Regions from separate parts of the Pseudomonas sp. LBUM1656 genome, predicted to be linked through region 1. Evidence: predicted binding sites of a transcription regulator. Region 1 holds the regulator's gene; each other region holds the start of a gene.
The links. Region 1 encodes sigma-54, which starts transcription at its own class of promoters, with help from an activator protein. Its sites were predicted from a motif close to ANTGGCATNNANNTTGCTNT; they were not measured.
Positions count from the first base shown of each region.

Region 2: the regulator sigma-54 is predicted to act here: its motif matches at 5,424-5,443, upstream of ACA072_RS08795 (circularly permuted type 2 ATP-grasp protein).
Region 3: the regulator sigma-54 is predicted to act here: its motif matches at 5,405-5,424, upstream of ACA072_RS09360 (CmpA/NrtA family ABC transporter substrate-binding protein).

Region 1 is NZ_CP166800.1:1,007,434-1,015,200, forward strand. It holds gene ACA072_RS04325 (ZIP family metal transporter) at 1-877, shown strand, start outside; gene ACA072_RS04330 (HPr family phosphocarrier protein) at 984-1,259, opposite strand; gene rapZ (RNase adapter RapZ) at 1,275-2,132, opposite strand; gene ptsN (PTS IIA-like nitrogen regulatory protein PtsN) at 2,135-2,599, opposite strand; gene hpf (ribosome hibernation-promoting factor, HPF/YfiA family) at 2,612-2,920, opposite strand; gene ACA072_RS04350 (RNA polymerase factor sigma-54) at 2,995-4,488, opposite strand; gene lptB (LPS export ABC transporter ATP-binding protein) at 4,761-5,486, opposite strand; gene lptA (lipopolysaccharide transport periplasmic protein LptA) at 5,486-6,034, opposite strand; gene lptC (LPS export ABC transporter periplasmic protein LptC) at 6,021-6,593, opposite strand; gene ACA072_RS04370 (KdsC family phosphatase) at 6,601-7,125, opposite strand; gene ACA072_RS04375 (KpsF/GutQ family sugar-phosphate isomerase) at 7,125-7,767, opposite strand, start outside.
Region 2 is NZ_CP166800.1:1,954,153-1,961,919, forward strand. It holds gene ACA072_RS08760 (long-chain-acyl-CoA synthetase) at 1-1,259, shown strand, start outside; gene ACA072_RS08765 (ankyrin repeat domain-containing protein) at 1,372-1,890, shown strand; gene ACA072_RS08770 (hypothetical protein) at 2,138-2,668, shown strand; gene ACA072_RS08775 (PLDc N-terminal domain-containing protein) at 2,733-2,924, shown strand; gene speE (polyamine aminopropyltransferase) at 3,189-4,064, shown strand; gene ACA072_RS08785 (hypothetical protein) at 4,285-4,518, shown strand; gene ACA072_RS08790 (ribonuclease E inhibitor RraB) at 4,733-5,074, shown strand; gene ACA072_RS08795 (circularly permuted type 2 ATP-grasp protein) at 5,475-6,884, shown strand; gene ACA072_RS08800 (alpha-E domain-containing protein) at 6,897-7,767, shown strand, end outside.
Region 3 is NZ_CP166800.1:2,073,202-2,080,968, forward strand. It holds gene ACA072_RS09345 (bifunctional protein-serine/threonine kinase/phosphatase) at 248-1,918, opposite strand; gene ACA072_RS09350 (nitrate/nitrite transporter) at 1,926-3,137, opposite strand; gene ACA072_RS09355 (ANTAR domain-containing response regulator) at 3,482-4,057, opposite strand; gene ACA072_RS09360 (CmpA/NrtA family ABC transporter substrate-binding protein) at 4,073-5,284, opposite strand; gene ACA072_RS09365 (quinone-dependent dihydroorotate dehydrogenase) at 5,517-6,536, shown strand; gene rmf (ribosome modulation factor) at 6,831-7,046, opposite strand; gene rlmKL (bifunctional 23S rRNA (guanine(2069)-N(7))-methyltransferase RlmK/23S rRNA (guanine(2445)-N(2))-methyltransferase RlmL) at 7,577-7,767, shown strand, end outside.

The sequences.
Region 1 (7,767 bases):
GGCGATCGGAAGCGGACGAATGTTTCGTTACGCATTGGGGTCGCTATTGCTGCTGGCGGGCATGTCGTTGTTGGTTGCCCATGGACTGGCGTGGCTCGATCTCGAACCCAAACTGTTGCGCGCACTGCAGGGCGGGGCGATTTGCGCCTTGGGCACGGCGTTGGGTGCGGTGCCGGTGCTGGTGATTCGGCGGATGCCGCAGGCGGTCAGCGATACACTGCTGGGTTTTGGCGCCGGGGTGATGCTAGCGGCGACGGCGTTTTCGCTGATCGTTCCGGGTATCTCCGCCGCTGAAAGCCTGGGACTGACACCTTGGGCGGCCAGCGGCCTGATCAGCTTCGGCATCATGCTCGGCGCATTCGGGCTGTTTCTGGTGGACCGAAAAGTGTCGGGCGCCTCGCCGGAAATGCTTGTCGGAACCTTGGAACGGCCAGTCATCCCGCCACGGATCTGGTTGTTTGTGTTTGCCATCATTGCCCACAACATTCCTGAAGGCATGGCGGTCGGGGTTTCGGCCGGTGGCGGAATGCCGGATGCCGACAGCCTGGCCATGGGCATCGCGTTGCAGGATGTACCGGAAGGGCTGGTGATCGCGCTGGTGCTGGCAGGGGCGGGTATGTCGCGGGTCAAGGCGTTCCTGATCGGTGCGGCATCAGGGCTGGTCGAACCAGTCTTCGCGTTGTTGTGCGCGTGGTTGGTGAGCCTGGCCGAATTGCTGTTGCCGTTGGGATTGGCGCTGGCGGCGGGGGCGATGTTGCTGGTGGTCACCCATGAAGTCATCCCCGAGTCGCGACGCAATGGCCACGACAAGCTGGCGAGCCTTGGGTTGTTGATCGGGTTTTGTTTGATGATGGTGATGGATACGGCGTTGGCTTGAGACAAGATCAAAAGATCGCAGCCTCGTTTCACTCGACAGCTCCTACAGGCCTACGCGGATCCCTGTAGGAGCTGTCGAGTGAAACGAGGCTGCGATCTTTTGACTTTTATTCGCCTTCGCCAAAGTAGTCGTTGATCAAATCCACCAATGCCTGCAGCGCCTCATCAGCCTTTTCACCTTCGGTGCTCAGGTGAATCTTTGTGCCTTTGCCCGCCGCCAACATCATCATCGCCATGATGCTTTTGCCATCGACCGTGGATTCTGGCGTGCGTCCTACTCTGATCGTGCAGTCCTTGAACTCACCGGCAACACCGACGAATTTTGCCGAAGCGCGCGCATGCAGGCCCAGCTTGTTGATGATTTCGATTTCCAGAGCAGGCATCGCGATGTGAATCCTTTAGCTGAGGTCGCGGTGGCGAACCTGGACGTTCTTCAGGGATTGTTGCAGGACCTGGCCCAGACGTTCGGTCAGGTAGACGGAGCGGTGATGCCCGCCAGTGCAGCCAATGGCAACGGTGACATAGGCTCGGTTGCTGGCGGCAAAGCGCGGCAACCACTTGAGCAGGTACGTTGAGATGTCCTGGAACATCTCTTCGACATCCGGTTGCGCCGCCAGGTACTCGGCCACCGGTTGATCAAGCCCGGACTGCTCGCGCAATTCGGGCTTCCAGTAAGGGTTGGGCAGGCAGCGCACGTCGAACACCAGGTCGGCATCCACCGGCATGCCACGCTTGAACCCGAAAGATTCCACCAGGAACGCAGTACCGGCTTCAGGCTGGTTCAACAGGCGCAACTTGATGGTATCGCGCAGCTGATACAGGTTCAGGTTGGTGGTGTTGACCTTGAGATCGGCCAGGTCGGCGATAGGGCCCAGTAACTGGGTCTCGTCTTGAATCGCCTCGGCCAACGAACGGTGCGCAGTGCTCAGAGGGTGGCGTCGACGGGTTTCCGAAAAGCGTTTGAGCAACGTTTCTTCATCGGCGTCCAGATACAGCACATCGCATTTGATATGCCGACTGCGGACTTCTTCGAGTAATTCGGGAAACCGCGACAGGTGACTCGGCAGGTTGCGCGCGTCGATGGAGACGGCAACCAGCGGTTGTGCCAGTTCGGTATGAATCAGCGCGCGCTCGGCCAGCTCCGGCAGCAATCCGGCGGGCAGGTTGTCGATGCAGTAGTAGCCGTTGTCCTCGAGAACATCGAGTGCGGTACTTTTACCTGAGCCGGAACGGCCACTGACAATGATCAAGCGCATGATTAGTGACCGTTTTGCTCGTCCAGGACAACCTGATACAAGGCTTCATTGCTCGGGGCGCTGCGCAGTTTTTCGCGCACCTCCTTGCGATCGAGCATGCTAGCGATCTGGCGCAGTAGCTCCAGGTGCGCATCGGTGGCGGCTTGCGGGACCAGCAGAACGAATAACAGGTCAACCGGGGCGCCGTCGATGGCGTCGAAATCGATGGGTGCATCGAGGTGCATCAAGGCACTGATGGGTGAGGTGCAACCCTTGAGGCGACAGTGGGGGATGGCGATGCCGTTGCCAAAACCGGTAGAACCGAGTTTTTCACGGGCGACCAGGCTCTCGAAAACATCCTGCATGGCCAGATCCGGCACTTCGCGATGGATTAGGTTGGCAATTTGCTCGAGGGCTTTCTTTTTGCTGCCGCCCGGCACGTTCACGAGGGAACGGCCGGGGGTCAGGATGCTTTCAAGTCGGATCATGGGTTGGGAGTGTTAACGACCGGTCGCGCCCTGTAGGAGGCTCTGGGTCTTTTCCTTATGCTTTTTGAGTTGTTTATCGAGCTTGTCGGTCAATGCGTCGATCGCCGCGTACATATCAGTATGCTCCGCGTTGGCGACCACTTCATTGCCGGGAATATGCAGCGTGGCTTCGATTTTTTGCTTGAGCTTTTCGACCGTCATCGTGACCTGCACGTTGGTGATCTTGTCGAAATGCCTCTCTAATCGTTCGAGTTTTTCGCCGATGTAGGTGCGAAGAGGTTCGGTCACTTCCAGTTGGTGTCCACTGATGTTGACTTGCATACAGCTTCTCCTTCGTTGCCAGTGCATAAAGCGGCAGGCAGAAATGCCTGCCACTGGAACGCTGTGGCGTGGCTCTACATCAACCGCTTGCGTTCGCTCGAAGGCGCGATCCCGAGGGATTCGCGGTACTTGGCGACGGTGCGGCGAGCCACCTGAATGCCTTGTGCCTCCAGTAAACCAGCGATCTTGCTGTCACTCAACGGCTTTTTCTGATTTTCCGCGGCAACCAGTTTTTTGATGATCGCGCGAATCGCTGTGGACGAGCATTCACCGCCTTCGGAGGTGCTGACGTGGCTGGAGAAAAAGTATTTCAGTTCATATATGCCCCGAGGGGTATGCATGAATTTCTGCGTGGTCACCCGGGAAATCGTCGATTCGTGCATACCCACCGCTTCGGCGATGTCATGCAGCACCAGCGGTTTCATTGCTTCGTCGCCGTACTCCAGGAAGCCGCGCTGATGCTCGACGATCTGGGTGGCTACTTTCATCAGGGTTTCGTTGCGACTTTGCAGGCTTTTGATGAACCAGCGGGCTTCTTGCAACTGATTGCGCATGAAAGTGTTGTCGGCGCTGGTGTCGGCGCGGCGCACAAAGCCGGCGTACTGGGCGTTGACCCGCAGACGTGGCACGGATTCCTGGTTCAGCTCCACCAGCCAGCGCTCATTGTCCTTGCGCACGATCACGTCAGGAACAACGTACTCGGCTTCACTGGACTCGATCTGCGAACCCGGACGAGGGTTGAGGCTCTGCACCAGCTCGATCACCTGGCGCAGTTCATCTTCCTTGAGCTTCATGCGGCGCATCAGCTGGCTGTAGTCGCGGCCGCCTAGCAGGTCGATGTAATCAGTGACCAGACGCTTGGCTTCGGCCAGCCAAGGCGTCTTGGCGGGCAGTTGGCGCAGTTGCAGCAGCAGGCATTCGCCCAGGTTGCGGGCGCCAATGCCGGCAGGTTCGAATTGCTGGATGCGGTGCAGTACGGCTTCGATCTCGTCCAGCTCGATGTCCAGCTCCGGATCGAAGGCCTCGAGAATTTCTTCGAGGGTTTCGTCCAGGTAGCCCTGATTGTTGATGCAATCGATCAGGGTCACGGCGATCAGGCGATCGGTGTCGGACATCGGTGCAAGGTTCAGTTGCCACAGCAAATGGCTTTGCAGGCTTTCGCCGGCCGATGTGCGGGTGGTGAAGTCCCACTCGTCGTCATCGTTGCTCGGCAGGCTGCTGGCGCTGGTCTGGTAGACGTCTTCCCACGCGGTATCGACAGGCAGTTCGTTGGGAATGCGCTCGTTCCAGTCACCTTCCTCGAGGTTGTCCACCGTCGGGGCGGTTTCCTGGTAGGAGGGTTCCGAGACATCGGCGTTGGGGAGCTGTTCGGCTTTGTCGGCCAAGGGGTCGGCGTTATCGAAGTCGTCGCCTTCTTCCTGGCGTTCGAGCATCGGATTGGACTCCAGGGCCTCCTGGATTTCCTGTTGCAGGTCCAGGGTCGACAATTGGAGCAGGCGGATGGCCTGTTGCAGCTGCGGTGTCATCGTCAGCTGCTGGCCCATTCTCAAGACTAGCGATGGTTTCATGGCAGGGGCTTAACACCTTATTCGCCGGCGCACATGCGCCATCCACTACAGGGCGCCGGAGCGCCAAACATAAGCAAATTATATGCCCGAAACTGCAGCGTTTGCCTAGAGCGCTGTAACAATAAAAACTTTTAAAGTCTTATTGACGAGCTGCCCTTGCTGATAGCTGAACATCTTTGAGGCCAGCGTTTGCCTAGAGCGCTGTAACAATAAAAAAATGTTGATTTTTTATCGAGACAAACGCTCGGACAATCAGCCAGACACCTTGGTGCTTAAAGGCGGAACTCGTGGCCCAGATACACTTCCTTGACCAGTTCGTTGGCCAGGATGGTAGCGGAGTCACCTTCGGCGATCAGTTGGCCATCGTTGACGATGTAGGCGGTTTCGCAGATGTCCAGGGTTTCACGGACGTTGTGGTCCGTGATCAGCACGCCAATGCCTTTGGCCTTGAGGTGATAGATGATCTGTTTGATGTCGCCCACCGAAATCGGGTCCACACCGGCGAAAGGTTCGTCGAGCAGGATGAATTTCGGGTTGGTGGCCAGTGCACGTGCAATTTCCACGCGGCGGCGTTCACCACCGGACAGGCTCATGCCAAGGTTGTCGCGGATGTGACTGATGTGGAATTCCTGCAGCAGGCTTTCCAGCTCTTTGCGACGATCGGCCTTGTCGAGTTCCTTGCGGGTCTCGAGGATGGCCATGATGTTGTCGGCCACCGAGAGTTTGCGGAAGATCGACGCTTCTTGCGGAAGATAGCCGATACCGGCCTTTGCACGACCGTGCATAGGCTGGTGGCTGACGTCGAGGTCGTCGATCAATACGCGACCCTGATCGGCCTGCACCAGGCCAACGATCATGTAGAAACAGGTGGTCTTGCCGGCGCCGTTAGGACCCAGCAGGCCGACGATCTGACCGCTGTCGATGGACAGGCTGACGTCACGCACGACCTGGCGGCTCTTGTAGCTCTTGGCCAGATGCTGAGCTTTCAGAGTTGCCATTACTGGGCCTTTTTCTCGTCGGTTTTCGGCTTGGGCTGGATCACCATGTCAATGCGCGGACGCGACTCGGTAACCTTGCTGCCCGTAGCACGCCCGGCGCTCGCCAGCTTTTTCGCGGTGTCGTAGACGATTTTTTCGCCTTGGGTGACGTTGTTGTCCTTGTCGACAACTTTCGCCTTGTCGATCAGCACGACGCGGTTTTGCGAGGCGTGGTACTGGATGGTCACACCCCAACCCTGAACAGGCTTGGTGTCACCGGCCGTTTGCAGTTGCTCGAAGTAGGCGAGGTTGCCCACCGAAGTCACCACGTCGATGTCACCAGCCGCGGTGCGGGTGATGGTCACGGTGTTGCCGGTAACCTTCATCGAGCCCTGGGTAATGATCACGTCACCTTTATAGGTGGCAATGCCATTCTTGTCGTCCAGTTGGGCGTCGTCGGCCTGAATGCGGATAGGCTGCTCTTGATCGTTCGGCAGAGCCCAGGCGCTCACGCTTCCCAGTGCTGCGCCCAGACTGAGCAAAATAGGGAGAGTTTTAACGAGCCTCATACTGTCCTCTTACGTTCGATAGCAGGTGTATCCTGCTTTCTTTCAAGTACGCTTTCATTCCGTTGCCTGTCGATACACCGCCAGCGCCGTCGATTCTAACGGGTTGATCGGTCTGCGCATATTGCTGCTGCGGGAACACCGTCATTCGGGTGGTGGTAATCAGGGTTTTGCGGTTTTTTTCGTCGAAACGCGTGATGCGCACCGAGTCGATCAGCTCGACCTGAGTGCCGTCCGGGTTGACTTCGCCGTGCTCGCTCTGGACGTGCCAGGGAAACTCGGTGCCACGAAACATGTTCAGGTCGGGGTTGGTCAGCAACGTCACCTCGCTCACTTTCAGGTGCTCGACCTTGTCGGACGTCATTTCGTACTGCAATTTGCCGTCCGGCAGGTACTGCACGCTGTGGGCGTTGAGTGCGTAATAGTCGATCGCGGTTTCATCGACCTTGACCACGGGTTTGTCGAGGAAGCGTTCCGGGCTGATGTTCCAGTAGCCGACCGCGGCAAACAGCGCCGCGATGCAACCGAACATCAGGATGTTGCGAATCTTTTTGCTCAGCATAGTGGGCTCACAGGTACGCGGCGTTGGCCGCATCGAGGCGGCCCTGGGCGCGCAGGATCAATTCACAGAATTCGCGAGCGGCACCCTCGCCACCACGGGCCAGGGTGATGCCGTGGGCGTGTTCACGCACGAAGCTGGCGGCGTTTGCTACCGCCATGCCCAGGCCCACGCGGCGAATCACCGGCAGGTCCGGCAAGTCGTCGCCCAGATAGGCGACCTGCTCATAGCTCAGGTTGAGTTGAGCCAGAAGTTCGTCGAGCACCACCAGTTTGTCTTCGCGCCCCTGATAAACGTGAGGAATGCCGAGATTCTTCGCTCGACGTTCGACCACCGGGGTCTTGCGGCCGCTGATGATAGCGGTCTGCACGCCGGCTGCCATCAACATCTTGATGCCTTGGCCGTCGAGGGTACTGAACGTCTTGAATTCACTGCCGTCTTCGAGGAAGTACAGGCGCCCGTCGGTCAGCACGCCATCGACGTCGAACACCGCGAGTTTGATCTGTTTGCCGCGTTGCAGCAGGTCCGTGCTCATTACATTACTCCCGCACGCAACAAGTCGTGCATGTTCAAGGCGCCGACCGGACGGTCTTCGCTGTCGACCACGACCAGTGCGTTGATCTTGTGGTCTTCCATGATTTTCAGGGCTTCGGCGGCGAGCATCTCGGCGCGAGCGGTCTTGCCGTGCGCAGTCATGACCTGATCGATCGTGGCGCTGTGGATGTCGATGCTGCGGTCCAGCGTTCGGCGCAAGTCACCGTCAGTGAAGATTCCGGCCAGTTTGCCGTCGGCTTCCAGGATCACGGTCATGCCTAGGCCCTTGCGGGTCATTTCCATCAGCGCGTCCTTGAGCAACGTGCCGCGCTGGACCTGTGGCAGTTCCTGGCCGGCGTGCATGACGTTTTCGACCTTCAGCAGCAGGCGTCGGCCCAGCGCGCCGCCCGGATGGGAAAAGGCGAAGTCTTCAGCAGTAAAGCCGCGGGCTTCCAGTAGCGCAACGGCCAGGGCATCGCCCATGACCAGTGCGGCGGTGGTCGACGAAGTCGGCGCCAGGTTCAGCGGACAGGCTTCATGCTCGACGTGAACGTTGAGGTTGACCTCGGCAGCCTTGGCCAGCGCGGAGTCCGGGTTGCCGGTCACGCTGATCAACTTGATGCCCAGGCGTTTGATCAGGGGC
Region 2 (7,767 bases), 950 kb from region 1:
CCAGCGCCCAGGCGTCCATTGAGAATCCGGCCAGTAGCCAGCAGGTTTTTTTCGACGATCCCTGTTTCTATATCTACACCTCAGGCACCACAGGATTGCCCAAGGCGGGTGTGTTCAAACACGGTCGCTGGATGCGCAGCTCGGCGAGTTTCGGCCAGATTGCCCTGAATATGCAGCCGCAGGACGTCGTCTATTGCACCTTGCCGCTCTACCACGCCACCGGGCTCTGCGTGTGCTGGGGCTCGGCGATCAGTGGCGCCGCAGGATTTGCCATCCGCCGCAAGTTCAGCGCCAGCCAGTTCTGGAACGACGTGCGCAAATACCAGGCGACCACCCTCGGTTACGTCGGCGAACTATGCCGCTACCTGGTGGATCAGCCGCCCTCGGCGGACGACAGCCAGCACCGCGTGACCAAGATGATCGGCAACGGCCTGCGTCCCGGTGCCTGGCGCGAGTTCAAGACGCGTTTTGGTGTTGATCACATCTGTGAGCTGTACGCCGCCAGCGACGGCAATATCGGCTTTACCAACATCCTGAACTTCGACAACACCATTGGTTTTTCCCTCATGGCCTGGGAGCTGGTGGCCTACGACCACGACAGCGGCCTGCCGATTCGGGATGCCAAAGGCTTCATGCGCAAAGTTGCTAAAGGCGAGCAGGGCCTGTTGTTGGCGAGAATCGACGACAAAGCGCCGCTGGACGGTTACACCGATCCGCAGAAGACCGAAAAAGTCGTGCTCCACGACGTGTTCACCCAGGGCGACCGCTACTTCAATACCGGCGACCTGCTGCGCAACATTGGTTTTGGCCATGCGCAGTTTGTGGATCGGTTGGGCGACACTTACCGCTGGAAGGGTGAAAACGTCTCGACCACTGAGGTGGAGAACATTCTCCTGCAGCATCCGAATATTTCTGAAGCCGTGGCGTATGGCGTGGAAATCCGGAACACCAACGGACGTGCCGGCATGGCCGCGATCACGCCCGCGGAATCCCTGGCGACCCTGGATTTCAGCGAACTGCTGGACTTTGCCCGCCAGCAAATGCCTGCGTACGCAGTGCCGCTTTTCCTGCGGGTGAAAGTGAAAATGGAAACCACCGGGACCTTCAAATATCAGAAGACCCGGCTCAAGGACGAAGCCTTCGACCCCGGCAAAACCGGTGATGACCCGATCTACGCCTGGTTGCCCGGCACCCAGACTTACGTGCAAGTCACTCCGCAGTTGCTGGCGGATATTCACGGCGGCGCTTTTCGTTATTGAAAGCAGCGCTATTGAATGTCGCTATGGCGACTCTTGAGAAAAAAGAAGTGACAGCCTCGGGGCTGCTCGGGAAACTGTCGGCTTTCCCGAATGACAGAAAGTGGAGTCCCCGATGTCAGACCAAAGCCGCCAGATGACCCCCGAAGAAGCCGCTGAATTTGCCGAACAGGTATTCAACAAAGCGCGCGAGGGCGATGCGGCCATGATGGCTGCGTTGCTGACCAAAGGCCTGCCACCGAACCTGCGCAACCACAAGGGCGACACTTTGCTGATGCTCGCCGCCTACCACGGCCATGTGGAAACGGTAAAAGTGCTGCTGGAACACAAGGCCGATCCGGAAATCCGTAACGACAATGGTCAAAGCCCGATTGCCGGCGCCGCCTTCAAGGGCGACCTCGCTGTGGTCAAGGCGTTGGTCGAGGGTGGTGCGCAAGTCGAAGGTTCGTCCTTTGATGGTCGTACGGCGCTGATGATGGCGGCGATGTTTAACCGCGTTGAAATCGTTGATTACCTGATCAGCGAGGGCGCCGATCCGAAAGCCAAGGATGCCAATGGCGTTACCGCGCTGGATGCTGCGAAGACCCTCGGTGCCGTGGACACCACTGTGCAGCTGCAGAAATTGCTCGGCTGATTACGCACGGCTCCCTGTGTTGAGGGGGCTTTTGTGGCGAAGGTGCTTTTGTGGCGAGGGGGCTTGCCCCCGTTGGGTCGCGAAGCGGCCCCAGAAATCTAGAGGGTTTCCGAAATCTTGCCAGTGCTGCGCACTGGAACGGGGGCAAGCCCCCTCGCCACAGGAAGCGCTCGCCACAAGTCCGCATTTCATACGGAATGCGCTATCCTTCGCGCCCTCAAAATTCACTCGCTACAGGATCCGCCCCATGAAAGCCGCACTCGTCGAACTCATCACTAAAATCAGCTCCGGGTGCATGAGCGATGACGAAATCCTGAAAGTTGCTGATGAAGCGGCCCAGGCCTACGCCGATCCCGAGGCTTTTCTGACGGCCAATCCGGATATCAACTACGACGACACCTTCCCGATTCCACTGGGCGAATGGGTGGTTGTCGGCAGCCTGCCGGAGACCGTGCTGTTCCAGGCCGACACCTACGTGGACCTGTTCGCTCAGATCGTCGCCTCGTTCGGCCCCGGTGTTGATTTCAACATCAAACCCAAGCAACTGGCCAAAACCGAAGCCCTGACCGCGCTAAATCGCATTCAGGTGCAGATGGGCAGCATGAACAAGGAAAACGGCGGTTACACGCTGATGAACTTCAGCCAGTTGCTCGACGACGAACTGCAAGTGGTGTTGGTCTTCGGCAACGACGTACCGCGCGTGCTCGAGTTGTGCGCCGAAGTGGGCATCACTGCCGCACCCTCGCTCGAAGCCCTCAAAATTGCGGTCCACGTTTAAAAAGCGGAACCCTCGCAAGGCCCGGCTATCCTAAGAGTGCACACCACTCTTAGGGAGCGACACCATGGGTTCCACGTTCAACGGTCTGATTGGCCTGATCATTCTTGCCCTGGATATCTGGGCAATCATCAACGTGCTCAAAAGTGGCGCCGACACAGGGATGAAAATCATCTGGGTGCTGCTGATCCTGCTGCTGCCGGTCCTGGGCCTGATCATCTGGGCCATCGCCGGGCCACGGGGCAACGTCCGGGTCTGAACACGCACCCAAAGCCATCACTTTTCCCCTGTGGGAGCTAGCCTGCTAGCGATAGCGGAGTGTCAGCCACAACTTTACTGACTGACACTCCGCTATCGCTAGCAGGCTAGCTCCCACAAGGATTGTGTTGTGTCATCAAGTGAGGTTCGACCTGTCATCTTCCGCAACGTAGAATGCGCGCCTTTCCCGGTTAATCGAGCCGATCGATTGGCCATCATGGGCGGGTAACCGTCCGTTGCCACCGCATTCATCGGAGCACTTCCCATGAGCAACATCACCCCCAGCGACTACCTGGAAACCCTCTACGAAGGCTACGGCCAGCGTTTTCGCATGGAAAAACTGCTGCACGAAGTGCGCACCGAACACCAGCACCTGGTGATCTTCGAAAACCCGCGCATGGGCCGGGTCATGGCGCTGGACGGTGTGATCCAGACCACCGAAGCCGACGAATTCATCTACCACGAGATGCTCACCCACGTACCGATCATCGCCCATGGCTCCGCCAAGCGCGTGCTGATCATCGGTGGCGGCGACGGCGGCATGCTGCGTGAAGTGGCCAAGCACCGCAGCATCGAGCACATCACCATGGTCGAGATCGACGGCACCGTGGTCGACATGTGCAAGGCATTCCTGCCGAACCACTCCAAGGGTGCGTTCGATGATCCACGCCTGAACCTGGTGATCGACGACGGCATGCGTTTCGTCGCCACCACCACCGAAAAATTCGACGTGATCATTTCCGACTCCACCGACCCGATCGGTCCGGGTGAAGTGCTGTTTTCGGAAAACTTCTATCAGGCCTGCCGTCGCTGCCTGAACGAAGGCGGCATCCTTGTGACCCAGAACGGCACCCCGTTCATGCAGATCGAAGAAGTCAAAACCACTGCCGGTCGCCTGCGCAGCCTGTTCCCGGACTGGCACTTCTATCAGGCAGCGGTGCCGACCTACATCGGCGGTTCGATGACCTTTGCCTGGGGCGCGACCAACACCGCTTACCGCAAGTTGTCCCGTGAAACCTTGCAACAGCGTTTCGCCGGCAGCGGCATCATCACCCGCTACTACAACCCGGAAATCCACATCGGCGCCTTCGCCCTGCCGCAATACGTGCTGCAAGCGGTGAACAAGCCAAGCAACGACTAAACTCAAGATGTACGCATAACCAACGGTGGGAGCGGGCTTGCTCGCGAAGGGTCGTTCAGTTGACATCAATGTTGCCTGACACACCGCATTCGCGAGCAAGCCCGCTCCCACAGGTTTTATGTTTTTCATGCCACTACACGGTAATCCGTGGGAACGATCACTCAGGCCAAAAGTCCAGATGGTTGTAAGCCCATTTGCGGGTTTGTTCGAGGAGGCACTGATGCAAAAGTGGAAAATCACTTTCGTGGATGATCACGGTGAAACAGTCGATGAAGTCTTTGAGTGCGACGAATGCCCGGACAACGAGCAAGCCGCGAAACTCATCAAGGCCCGGCTCCTTCCTGTCGCCGCCGAACTGGATCTGAACGATCTGGAAGGGCGAACCGCCGACGCAAGCGTCAAAAGTCTCAAGACCCAGAACAGCATTGAAATCCTCGGCATCACGCCAATCTGAACAACACCTGTCTCATTCTTATCCAGGCCTTGGCAGCGCCTCTGTCTTGGGGCTACTCTGCAAGCGAGATCAGCGAACGGATCGCTAAGGTCTGGTCTTGTCAGCTACATGCTTGCTTCCCACCGGCAACGTTGTTGCCGCATCGCTCGCACCAATCGGTTGCGCGTGCCGGGAATACGGAAAGTCTATCCATCATGATTGAGGGGGACGTTTCATGAGCACAGCCTATCAAGAAGACATCAGCAGCAGCGTGTTGCGCCGCATGAAAGAAGGCGGTTTCGATTTTTCACGATTCCATCCCATCGAGTTCTACGCCATTTTCCCGGACGAGGAGCGGGCACGCAGGGCGGCAGGGCAATACAAGGGTGAATCGTTGAACGCGCAAATCAGTGTGCGCGATGACGGCGCATGGGCGCTCGAACTGAGCAAAGTCATGTACGCCACCTACGATGACATCGGCGATTTCGAACAGGGTTTCGAGGCGGTGGTTGAGCCTCTGGGCGGTATCATCGAAGGGTGGGGCGTCAAGCAGGAAGTACGAGGGCGACTCGCATAACCTTATGAACAGTGACAACGCTCAGCAACGGCTGACCTTCGGGTTGGCCGTTTTCGTTTGTGGTGCTTGGAATATCCCCTCGGCAAAACCCTGAAACAAGAATCCGACGCGAAAAAAAACCGCCTGAGCAGGCGGCTAAAGGGAAGTTTCGGTCAGGTTTTGCAGCGGATGCGCGGATTATCCACAGCGCCGGCCGGGCAGTGAAATCAACTCTGACTATGCTGGTGATAGGCGACAACGTCGCCTTGCAATGAAGCGGGGGCGATCAGGTTGGGGCGTTTGCTGCACAGGATTGGTGCGGTGTAAACGGCGTGATTATCCAACCGGTTGATAACAAAGCGTTTCTGCCGATGGCACGGGCCTTGCGAAGCCTAGATGTCCGGGTGACAAGGAGTACGGCATGATCCGCACCTATTTTGATGAGATGTACGATGCCGGCGGCCAGGTCCGCCCGCATTATCGGGAGTTTGCCCGTTGGCTTGCCGAGACGCCTGACGAGCTCTTGGCACAACGGCGACGTGAGGCCGATCTGTTGTTTCATCGCGCCGGGATTACCTTCACGCTCTACGGGGACGAGCAGGGCACAGAGCGCCTGATTCCCTTCGACACCATCCCGCGCAGCATCCCTGCCAGTGAATGGCGGATCGTCGAGCGCGGCTGCATCCAGCGGGTCAAGGCGCTGAACATGTTCCTCGCCGACCTCTACCACGAGCAGCGCATCATCAAGGCCGGCATCATCCCGGCCGAGCAAGTGCTGGCCAACGAGCAATACCAGCTGGCGATGCAAGGCCTGGATCTGCACCGCGATATCTATTCGCACATCTCCGGCGTCGACCTGGTGCGCGATGGCGACGGCACGTACTACGTGCTCGAAGACAACCTTCGTACACCCAGCGGCGTGAGCTACATGCTCGAAGACCGCAAGATGATGATGCGGCTGTTTCCCGAATTGTTCTCGGCCCAGCGCATCGCGCCGATCGACCATTATCCGAATCTGTTGCTCGACACCCTGAAAAGCTCCAGCCCGATCGATAACCCGAGCGTGGTGGTGCTGACCCCGGGTCGTTTCAATAGCGCGTTTTTCGAGCATGCCTTCCTGGCGCGTGAGATGGGCGTCGAGTTGGTCGAGGGCGCGGACCTGTTCGTGCGTGACGACAAGGTGTTCATGCGCACCACGGACGGACCGAAAGCTGTCGATGTGATCTACCGTCGCCTCGACGATGCGTTCCTCGATCCGCTGGCGTTCAACCCGGACTCGATGCTCGGCGTTCCAGGGCTGCTGTCGTCTTATCGCTCCGGCAACGTGGTGCTGGCCAATGCCATCGGCACCGGGGTTGCGGACGACAAGTCGGTGTATCCGTTTGTCACGGACATGATCCGTTTCTACCTGGACGAAGAACCGATCCTGAAGAACGTGCCGACGTTCCAGTGTCGCAATCCTTCTGAACTGTCCCACGTGCTGGCCAATCTTCCAGACCTGGTGGTCAAGGAAACCCAGGGCTCCGGCGGTTACGGAATGCTGGTGGGGCCGGCGGCGACGGCGGCGGAAATCGAGTCGTTCCGCGCGCGGATCAAAGCCAAGCCTCACGCGTACATCGCGCAACCGACGTTGTCCCTGTCGACCTGTCCGACCTTTGTCGAAAACGGCATCGCGCCACGCCACATCGACCTGCGTCCGTTTGTATTGTCTGGCCGCGAAACCCGGGTTGTGCCCGGCGGTTTGACCCGTGTCGCCCTGCGTGAAGGCTCCCTGGTGGTGAACTCCTCCCAGGGCGGCGGAACCAAGGACACTTGGGTGGTCGAGGATTGAAGGAAGCTTGCCATGTTAAGTAGAACTGCCTCGGATTTGTATTGGATGTCGCGTTACCTGGAGCGGGCGGAAAACCTCGCACGGATGCTCGACATCAGTTATTCGCTGTCGCTGATGCCGCAGGATGGTCGCGGTGACGGTCTGCACGAACTGGCGATGCCGCTGCTGATCACCGGCACCCTGGACGATTACCTCGAGCGCCACGGTGATTTGCACGCCGAACGGCTGCTGCATTTCTTTGCCCTGGACGCGGCCAATCCGGCGAGCATCTACAGCTGCCTCGGCTCGGCGCGGGCCAGTGCGCATGCGGTGCGTGGGCGAATCACCGCCGACATGTGGGAAAACATCAACGCCACGTGGCTGGAAATCCGCGGGATCGCCGAGCAGGGCTTGAGTCGCTACGGCATGAGCCGCTTTTGCGAGTGGATCAAGGAACGCTCCCACCTGTTCCGTGGCGCGTCCTACGGCACGATCATGCGTAACGATGCGTTCCGCTTCATACGGCTGGGGACATTTATCGAACGGGCCGACAACACGTTGCGCCTGCTTGATGCCCGTTACGAAATGGCTGGCGATCAAGCGGAGGCGGTCAGCGATGGCACGGCTCACGCGTATTACCAGTGGAGTGCGTTGCTGCGGGCGTTGTCGTCGTTCGAGGCTTACACCGAGATCTACCGCGACGCACCCGGCGCCCGGCATGTGGCCGAGTTGCTATTACTACGCGCTGACGTTCCCCGTTCATTAAGGGCCTGCACCGAAGAGATCGACCAGATCCTTGCCCAACTGCCAGGGGCCAATGGCCGTCCCGCGCAACGTCTGGCGGCGGAGATGGACGCGCGCCTGCGCTACACCGGCATCAACGAAATTCTCGACGAAGGGCTGC
Region 3 (7,767 bases), 1.1 Mb from region 1:
TTTGTGCGGTTTTGTCGCGGTCTCGGCATTTAGTGGGAACGCATTTGCACTGTTTAAATGCACGTTGCCCGCAATTGGCGCGGTTTCTGTAGCAGCTGCCGAGCTGCGCGAGGCTGCGTTCGGCGACGCAGTCGTCGTAAACCCTGCGAATGCGGTTTTCCTGACGCACCGCAGGGGCTGATTTCACGACGACTGCGTCGCCGAACGCAGCCTCGCGCAGCTCGGCAGCTGCTACAGGGGTTCAAGGTCAGCCATGAAATACCAAAACCAGCAGCACCAGATTCACCACCAACATCACCAGCGCCAACGTCCGCCACACCTTCAACGGCTCGCGCTCCAGCAGCGGTCGGGGTCGCACACTCAAACTGCGCCGCTCGCCCTGTTCCAACAGCAGCAACCATTCCTCCGCCGTTTCAAAGCGCTGGCCCGGATCCACCGCCACCGCGCGTTCCAGGCTTTGCGCGATCCAGTCCGGCAGGTCGGGGCGGTAGCGGCTGGCGCTCACGGGCAAGCCAAACCGTGGACGCTGGAAAGCTTCGATTTCGCCGTAGGGATAATGCCCGGTCAGCAGGAAATACAGGGTCACACCGACCGCGTACAAATCCTGTTGCGGTGTCGGTGCCTCACCGCCAAACGCTTCCGGCGCAATATAGCTGGGGGTCCCGGGCAGTGCAGAGGGCTGGTCTTCGGACAGGCCGGGGCAGTAAGCGAGGCCGAAATCCAGTAGGCGCAACTCACCGTCGTCCCCCAGCAACAGGTTCTCCGGCTTGATGTCGCGATGAAGAATCTGTCGGCGATGCAGCATGCCGACGGCTTTCAGCAGGCGCTCGGCCAGATCCTGCCATTGCGCCAGCGGCAGCGCTGCAACCCGTTCGTGCAATTCCGCCAGGGTAGAACCGGAATATTCGCGCATCACGTAGTACAAATGCTGACGCTGACTGGCGGCATGGACTTCAGGAAAATGCCGTCCGGCCACGCGCTTGAGAAACCATTCCTCCGACAGCAATGCTTGCCCGGCCAGGTGATCGTCGCGCAGTGCCACGGGCAAGGTTTTCAGCAGCCAGGGTTGTTGCTGACTGTCGCGAACCCGATAGAGCAGCGACTGCTGGCTCTGACCAAGAATCCCTTCGACCTGCCAGCCTTCGAACGTCTGGCCCGCTTTCAGTGCGGGAGGCAGCGGCCACTGCTGCAAATGAATCAACGCGTCGCCGATGCTCGTTTCACCGAGGGCATCGACCCGCACCAGCAGAGCGCTGGCATTGTCCTGGCTACCGGCCAGATGCGCCGCGCTGACCAGGGTTTGTGCAGCACTGTGCAGGTCCGGTTGATCGCGCAGAATCGCTGCAATAGCCGTGTCGCCCAGCACAGCCCAGATACCATCGCTGAGTAGCACAAAGCTCTCATCGAGACGCAACTCGCCGTCGAGAAAATCCAGGACCAGATGCTGATCGAGCCCCAGCGCCCGTTTGAGCACGTGCTGCATGCCCGGTTGATCCCAGACGTGATCCTCGCTGACCCGTTGCAAGGTGTCGGCGTGCCAGCGATAGACACGGCAATCGCCCACGTGGGCCAAGGTAAAACGCCTTCCGCGCATGACCAGGGCACTGACCGTGGTGAGCAGCGGTTGCCCACCGCCATTGGCCTGCAGCCAGCGATTTTGCGCCAGCAGCAGGCGGTCCAGCGCCTGCGCGACACCCCAGGTTTCCGGGGTGGCGTAATAGTCCAGCGCCAGGGCCTGCAAGGTCGAACGGGCGGCGAGCCCGCCGTCGGCGCACTGGCTGACCCCGTCGGCGATGGCGAACAGGTAACCCTTGCTCGCCGCCAGCGCCGGGGCCGGCGTGACCAGGCGCAGGGCGTCCTGATTTTCCTCGCGAGGGCCGATGGCACTCGCTTCGGCAAAACTCAGTTGCAGGCTCATTAAGACTTCAGACCCGAGCAGCGGTCACGGCTGCCGAACCCCAAGTGGTTCTCCAGCGACGTTTCACCCCGTGCAGACCGAACCAGGCGAGCACGCCGAGGCTGGCGAACAACCACAAGGCCAGTTGATAGCTGCCGGTGCTTTGCTTGATCGCGCCCATGCCAGCCGCGAGTGCGAAACCTCCGATGCCGCCGGCCATGCCGATCAAACCGGTCATTACGCCGATCTCGCGACGAAAACGCTGCGGGACCAGTTGGAAAACCGCACCGTTACCCGCACCCAGACCGAGCATGGTGCAGACGAAAAGCGCCAGTGCCGCGTACGAACTCGGCAGGTTGAAACCCACCGCCGCGATGCAGACCGCTGCGACCGTGTACATCCCCAGCAGCGTGCGAATCCCGCCGAATCGATCGGCCAGCGCGCCGCCCAAAGGACGCATCAGGCTGCCACCGAACACGCAGGCCGCGGTGTAGTAGCCGGCGGTCACGGGACTCAGGCCGTATTGGTCGTTGAAGTAGCCGGGCAGGGCGCTGGCCAGGCCGATGAAGCCGCCGAAGGTCACGCTGTAGAAAAACATGAACCACCAACTGTCGCGGTCGCCCAATGCTTTCAAGTAGTCGGACATGGACTTGGCTTTCGGCCGCTCAGGGGCGTTTTTGGCCAGCCAGGCGAAGACGATGATGGTCAGGATCAGCGGGATCAGCGCGAAGCCGAACACGTTGCTCCAGCCAAAGGCGGCCGCCAGGACCGGGGCGATCAATGCGGCAAGCACGGTGCCCGAGTTGCCGGCACCGGCGATGCCCATGGCCTTGCCTTGATGCTGCGGCGGATACCATTGCGAGGCCAGCGGCAGCGCGACGGCGAATGAGGCACCGGCCATGCCGAGGAACAGGCCCAGCACCAGCGCTTGCTCATAGCTGTGGATGCCGTGTTTCCAGGCACCGAACAGTGCACAGATGACGATCACTTGGCCAATCAATCCGGCGGTTTTTGGCGACAGGCGATCAGCCAGCAAACCCATGACAAATCGCAGTACGGCACCGGCCAGAATCGGCGTGGCCACTACGAGCCCGCGCTGTTGGGTGGTCAGGTGCAGATCAGCGGCGATTTGCACCGCCAAGGGGCCGAGCAGGTACCAGACCATGAAACTCAGGTCGAAATAGAGGAAGGCCGCGAACAATGTCGGCGTGTGACCGGATTTCCAGAAGCTTGAATTCATCGCGCACCTCAGCTGTAGGGAGTCTCGAGAAGGAGTCAGGAGCTTGCAGGTGGGGCGCCGCCTCGGCCGCACCACCGGCCCCGATCTCTGGGGCCAAAACTAAAAAACGCCGCCACCCGATTCGCCATGGGCAAATGAGGTGAGCGACGTCTTTGTCGTAGGTGGGGCAACCGCCGTTGGTTACCTGTGTGGATTACTTAGCCAGATCTGTGCCAGGTTCAGGATGATCGTTCCCACGCTCCGCGTGGGAATGCCGCCATGGACGCTCTGCGTCCGCTTCGAGATGTGACGCGGAGCGTCACGGGATGCATTCCCACGCAGAGCGTGGGAACGATCGGTTAACCTCAGCCGAGCAGTTCACTCATGGCAATAATCTGCTCCGCCACCTGTATCAGCTTTTGCTGCCGGCTCATGGCCTGGCGGCGCATCAGGGTGTAGGCCTCTTCCTCGTTGCAGTCCTTCATTTTCATCAGCAACCCCTTGGCCAGCTCGATACGCTTGCGCTCGGCCAGTTGCTGGTCGCGGGCATTGAGCTGGGCGCGCAGGGCCTGGTCGCTTTCAAAGCGGGCCATGGCCACGTCGAGAATCGGCTGCAAACGTTGTGCGTGAATGCCTTCGACGATGTAGGCACTGACCCCGGACTTGATCGCCTGGCGCATCACATCGGGGTCGTGTTCGTCGGTAAACATCACAATCGGCCGCGGCTGGTCGCGGGAAACCAGCACCACTTGCTCCATCACATCGCGGCTCGGTGACTCGGTATCGATCAGGATTACGTCCGGGCGCACCGTTTCGACACGTGCGGGCAGGTCGATGGTCAGGCCGGATTCGTCGATCACCTCGAACCCGGCTTCGGTCAGGGCAGCTTTCAGGCGACCGACTTTCTTCGCGGTGTCGTTGATCAGCAGGATACGCAACATATTCGCAGTCTCCCGTCAGCGGCTGGCGATTCGGTGCGAGCTTTCGCTCATGGCGTGCAGCTTGAAACTGCGGGCATAGCCGGTCGGGTCGGAGCCGTCCCAGATTTTGCCGTCGATCAACTGGCTGCTGCGCATTTCCTCGCCCTCGAAGGCAACACCGACTGCGCTGGCGGCCTCACGGTACAAGTCTAGATGCTGGACCTGACGGGCCACGCCGAGGTAATCCGGGTCGTCACGCAACAAGCCCCAGCGGCGGAACTGAGTCATGAACCACATGCCGTCGGACAAGTACGGCACGTTAACCTCGCCGTCCGCATGGAAACGCAGCGCGTGCGGGTCCTGCCAACGATTGCCGAGGCCATCGGCGTAGTCACCGAGCAAACGCGGTTCGATGCAATCGAGCGGCGCATCGAGGTATTCGGGCGCGCTCAACAGCTTCGCGGTGCTGCGGCGGTTTTCGCTGCTTTCCTCAATGAAGCGACTGGCTTCGAGGATCGCCATCACCAGCGCCCGGGCGGTGTTGGGGTATTGCTCGACAAAGGCGCGGGTGCAGCCGAGGACTTTTTCCGGGTGATCGGGCCAGATGGTCTGGCTTGTCGCCATCGTGAACCCCAGGTTCTGCTTCACCGCGCTGGCGGACCACGGCTCGCCGACGCAGAAGCCATCGATGCGCCCGGCTTGCAGGTGCGCGACCATCTGCGGTGGCGGCACCACCACGCTGTCGACGTCCTGCAATGGATGAATGCCCTGGCTCGCGAGCCAGTAATACAGCCACATGGCATGAGTACCGGTGGGAAATGTCTGGGCAAAGGTCAGTTTTGGGCGACTTTGGTGCACGTGTCTGTCCAGTGCTTCAGGACTGATCACGCCTAAAGTCTGTAAGCCATGGGAGAGGTTGATGCTCTGGCCGTTTTGATTCAGGCCCATGAGCACCGCCATGTCGGTGGGCGCGACACCGCCGATGCCCAGGTGCACGGCGTAAATCAGACCGTACAGGCTGTGGGCGGCGTCGAGTTCGCCGCTGACCAGTTTGTCCCGCAGGTTGGCCCAGGACGACTGGCGCTTGAGGTTCAGGGTCAGGCCGTAAGGCTGCGCGAAACCCTGTGTGGCCGCGACCACCACCGAGGCGCAGTCGCTCAGGGCCATGAAGCCGAGGTTGATTTCAGTCTTTTCCGGGGCATCGCTGCCATTGACCCAGGCCAACGGGCCGGCTGTGGTTTCATTCATGGCTAAACACCTTCCAAAAAAAAAGCGCCGTACCGGGCTGCTTGCCAGGGCAAGGCCAGGTGACGACGCCTTTGTCTTTCGACTCATCCCGCCGTTGGCATGAGTGCTGATGTCAGTGACGGTGCAAGGCATATGCCATCGCCCGCTGATTTTGTTGTGCGCCTCGCTTGCGACTGCGATGCCCGGCTATAATCGCCGCCTCATTTCGCCGCCAATCGAGTCAAAACCGCCCATGTACACCCTGGCCCGTCAGCTGTTGTTCAAACTTTCCCCGGAAACCTCCCACGATCTGTCCCTGGACCTGATCGGTGCGGGCGGACGTTTGGGCCTCAACGGCTTGCTGTGCAAGGCGCCGGCGAAAATGCCGGTGAACGTCATGGGGCTGGAGTTTCCGAACCCGGTAGGTTTGGCGGCCGGTCTGGACAAGAACGGCGCGGCCATCGACGGTTTCGCCCAACTGGGTTTCGGCTTTGTCGAAATCGGCACCATCACCCCGCGTCCGCAGCCGGGCAACCCGAAACCACGGATTTTCCGTCTGCCGGATGCCGAGGCGATCATCAACCGCATGGGGTTCAACAACCTCGGCGTCGATCACCTGCTGGCCCGTGTGGCGGCGGCCAAATACAAGGGCGTGCTGGGTATCAATATCGGCAAGAACTTCGATACGCCGGTTGAACGCGCGGTCGACGATTACCTGATCTGTCTGGACAAGGTCTACGCCCACGCCAGCTATGTGACGGTCAACGTCAGCTCGCCGAACACCCCGGGCCTGCGCAGCCTGCAATTCGGCGATTCGCTCAAGCAATTGCTTGCCGATCTGGCGACCCGTCGCGCAGAACTGGCGTTGCGCCACGGCAAACATGTCCCGCTGGCGATCAAGATCGCGCCGGACATGACCGACGAAGAAACCGCTCAAGTCGCGCAGGCGTTGATCGAAACCGGGATGGATGCGGTGATTGCCACCAACACCACCCTGAGCCGCGTGGGCGTTGAAGGCATGGAACACGGTGACGAGGCGGGCGGTCTGTCCGGCGCACCGGTTCGTGACAAGAGCACCCACACCGTGAAGGTACTGGCCGCCGAACTGGCCGGCCGCTTGCCGATCATCGCCGTGGGCGGCATCACCGAAGGCAAGCACGCGGCCGAGAAAATCGCCGCGGGTGCGAGCCTGGTGCAGCTCTATTCCGGCTTCATCTACAAAGGCCCGGCGCTGATTCGCGAATCCGTCGACGCCATCGCCGCCCTGCGCTGAGTTGTAGCAGCTGCCGAGCTGCGCGAGGCTGCGTTCGGCTGCGCAGCAGTCGTAAACCCTGATGCATGGTGTATCAGCAAGACCGCGGTGCTTGATTTTACGACTGCTACGCAGCCGAACGCAGCCTCGCGCAGCTCGGCAGCTGCTACAAAGGGAATTGTGTGTTGGTGAAAAGCAGGCATAAAAAAGGGCTCCTTGAAGGAGCCCCTGGGCCGGAGCCCGCCGCCCGGATGGGGCGTGCGTGGTAAGTCGTTACGTAATCAGATTGTCGTGTCGGAGTGTTGTGCCCTGTGTTTAGCCGACGGCGTGAAGTTCGTTGAGTCTATGGATTCCCGCAGTGCCGGTCATACCGTCCCAGTTGTCGCCGCGTCCTTCTCGCCAGCCGTTAATCCAGGCTTGACGTACCGACGGTAGAGTAAATGGGCAAAGCTCACGGGATTTGCCACCAACGCCATATTGATATCCGCGCAAAAATGCTCTTTCCAACGGATCACGCTTAAGTCTTCTCATAGGGTGTTGCCCTCACTTGTTGACTGTATTTATCGCGTCGACCTCAATTGAGGTCTGGCAGAAAAACTCCTGCCGTTGGGGCTCGCTGCCGGCGTCGCGAGCCAAGGTGTTGACGCCGTTGCGACGTCAACCTGTAGTGAGTTCTAACCAATGCGTCACATCGAGGGAATGATCGTTTTGTCATAAGAACGTAACCATAAAGATGCTAAGGCCATAAGTAACACGATGTTTGTCCCGTGTTTATTGGTCAAAGCCCTGTATGATCGGCCCCCCGCAGGATGACGGGGTTAATCCTTTAGTGAGAATGGCTCCTGTTGAGCAGGACGACTATTCGACGAAGGGTCGACTTATGACATTTTGTTGCTTCAACTTTTTTATCTGCCCGTGCATCTAAGCTCTTCTAACCTGAGCAGCACGGGTGGGACGGCACACCTTCGTGCCACGCGGGCGCTCTTTTAGAAAAGCGCCTGATTGAAATCCGGGCCGGCAATGCGTTGCCGGTTCACTTAGCTAAAGGCTCTGAACTTCCAATGTCCGATCAATTCGAAATCTTCCTCACTTGCCCAAAAGGCCTTGAAGGCCTGCTCATCGAGGAAGCCGTCGGGCTTGGCCTTGAAGAAGCGCGTGAGCACACCTCGGCTGTGCGCGGCATGGCCACCATGGAAACCGCTTATCGCCTGTGCCTGTGGTCGCGTCTGGCGAACCGGGTGCTGCTGGTGCT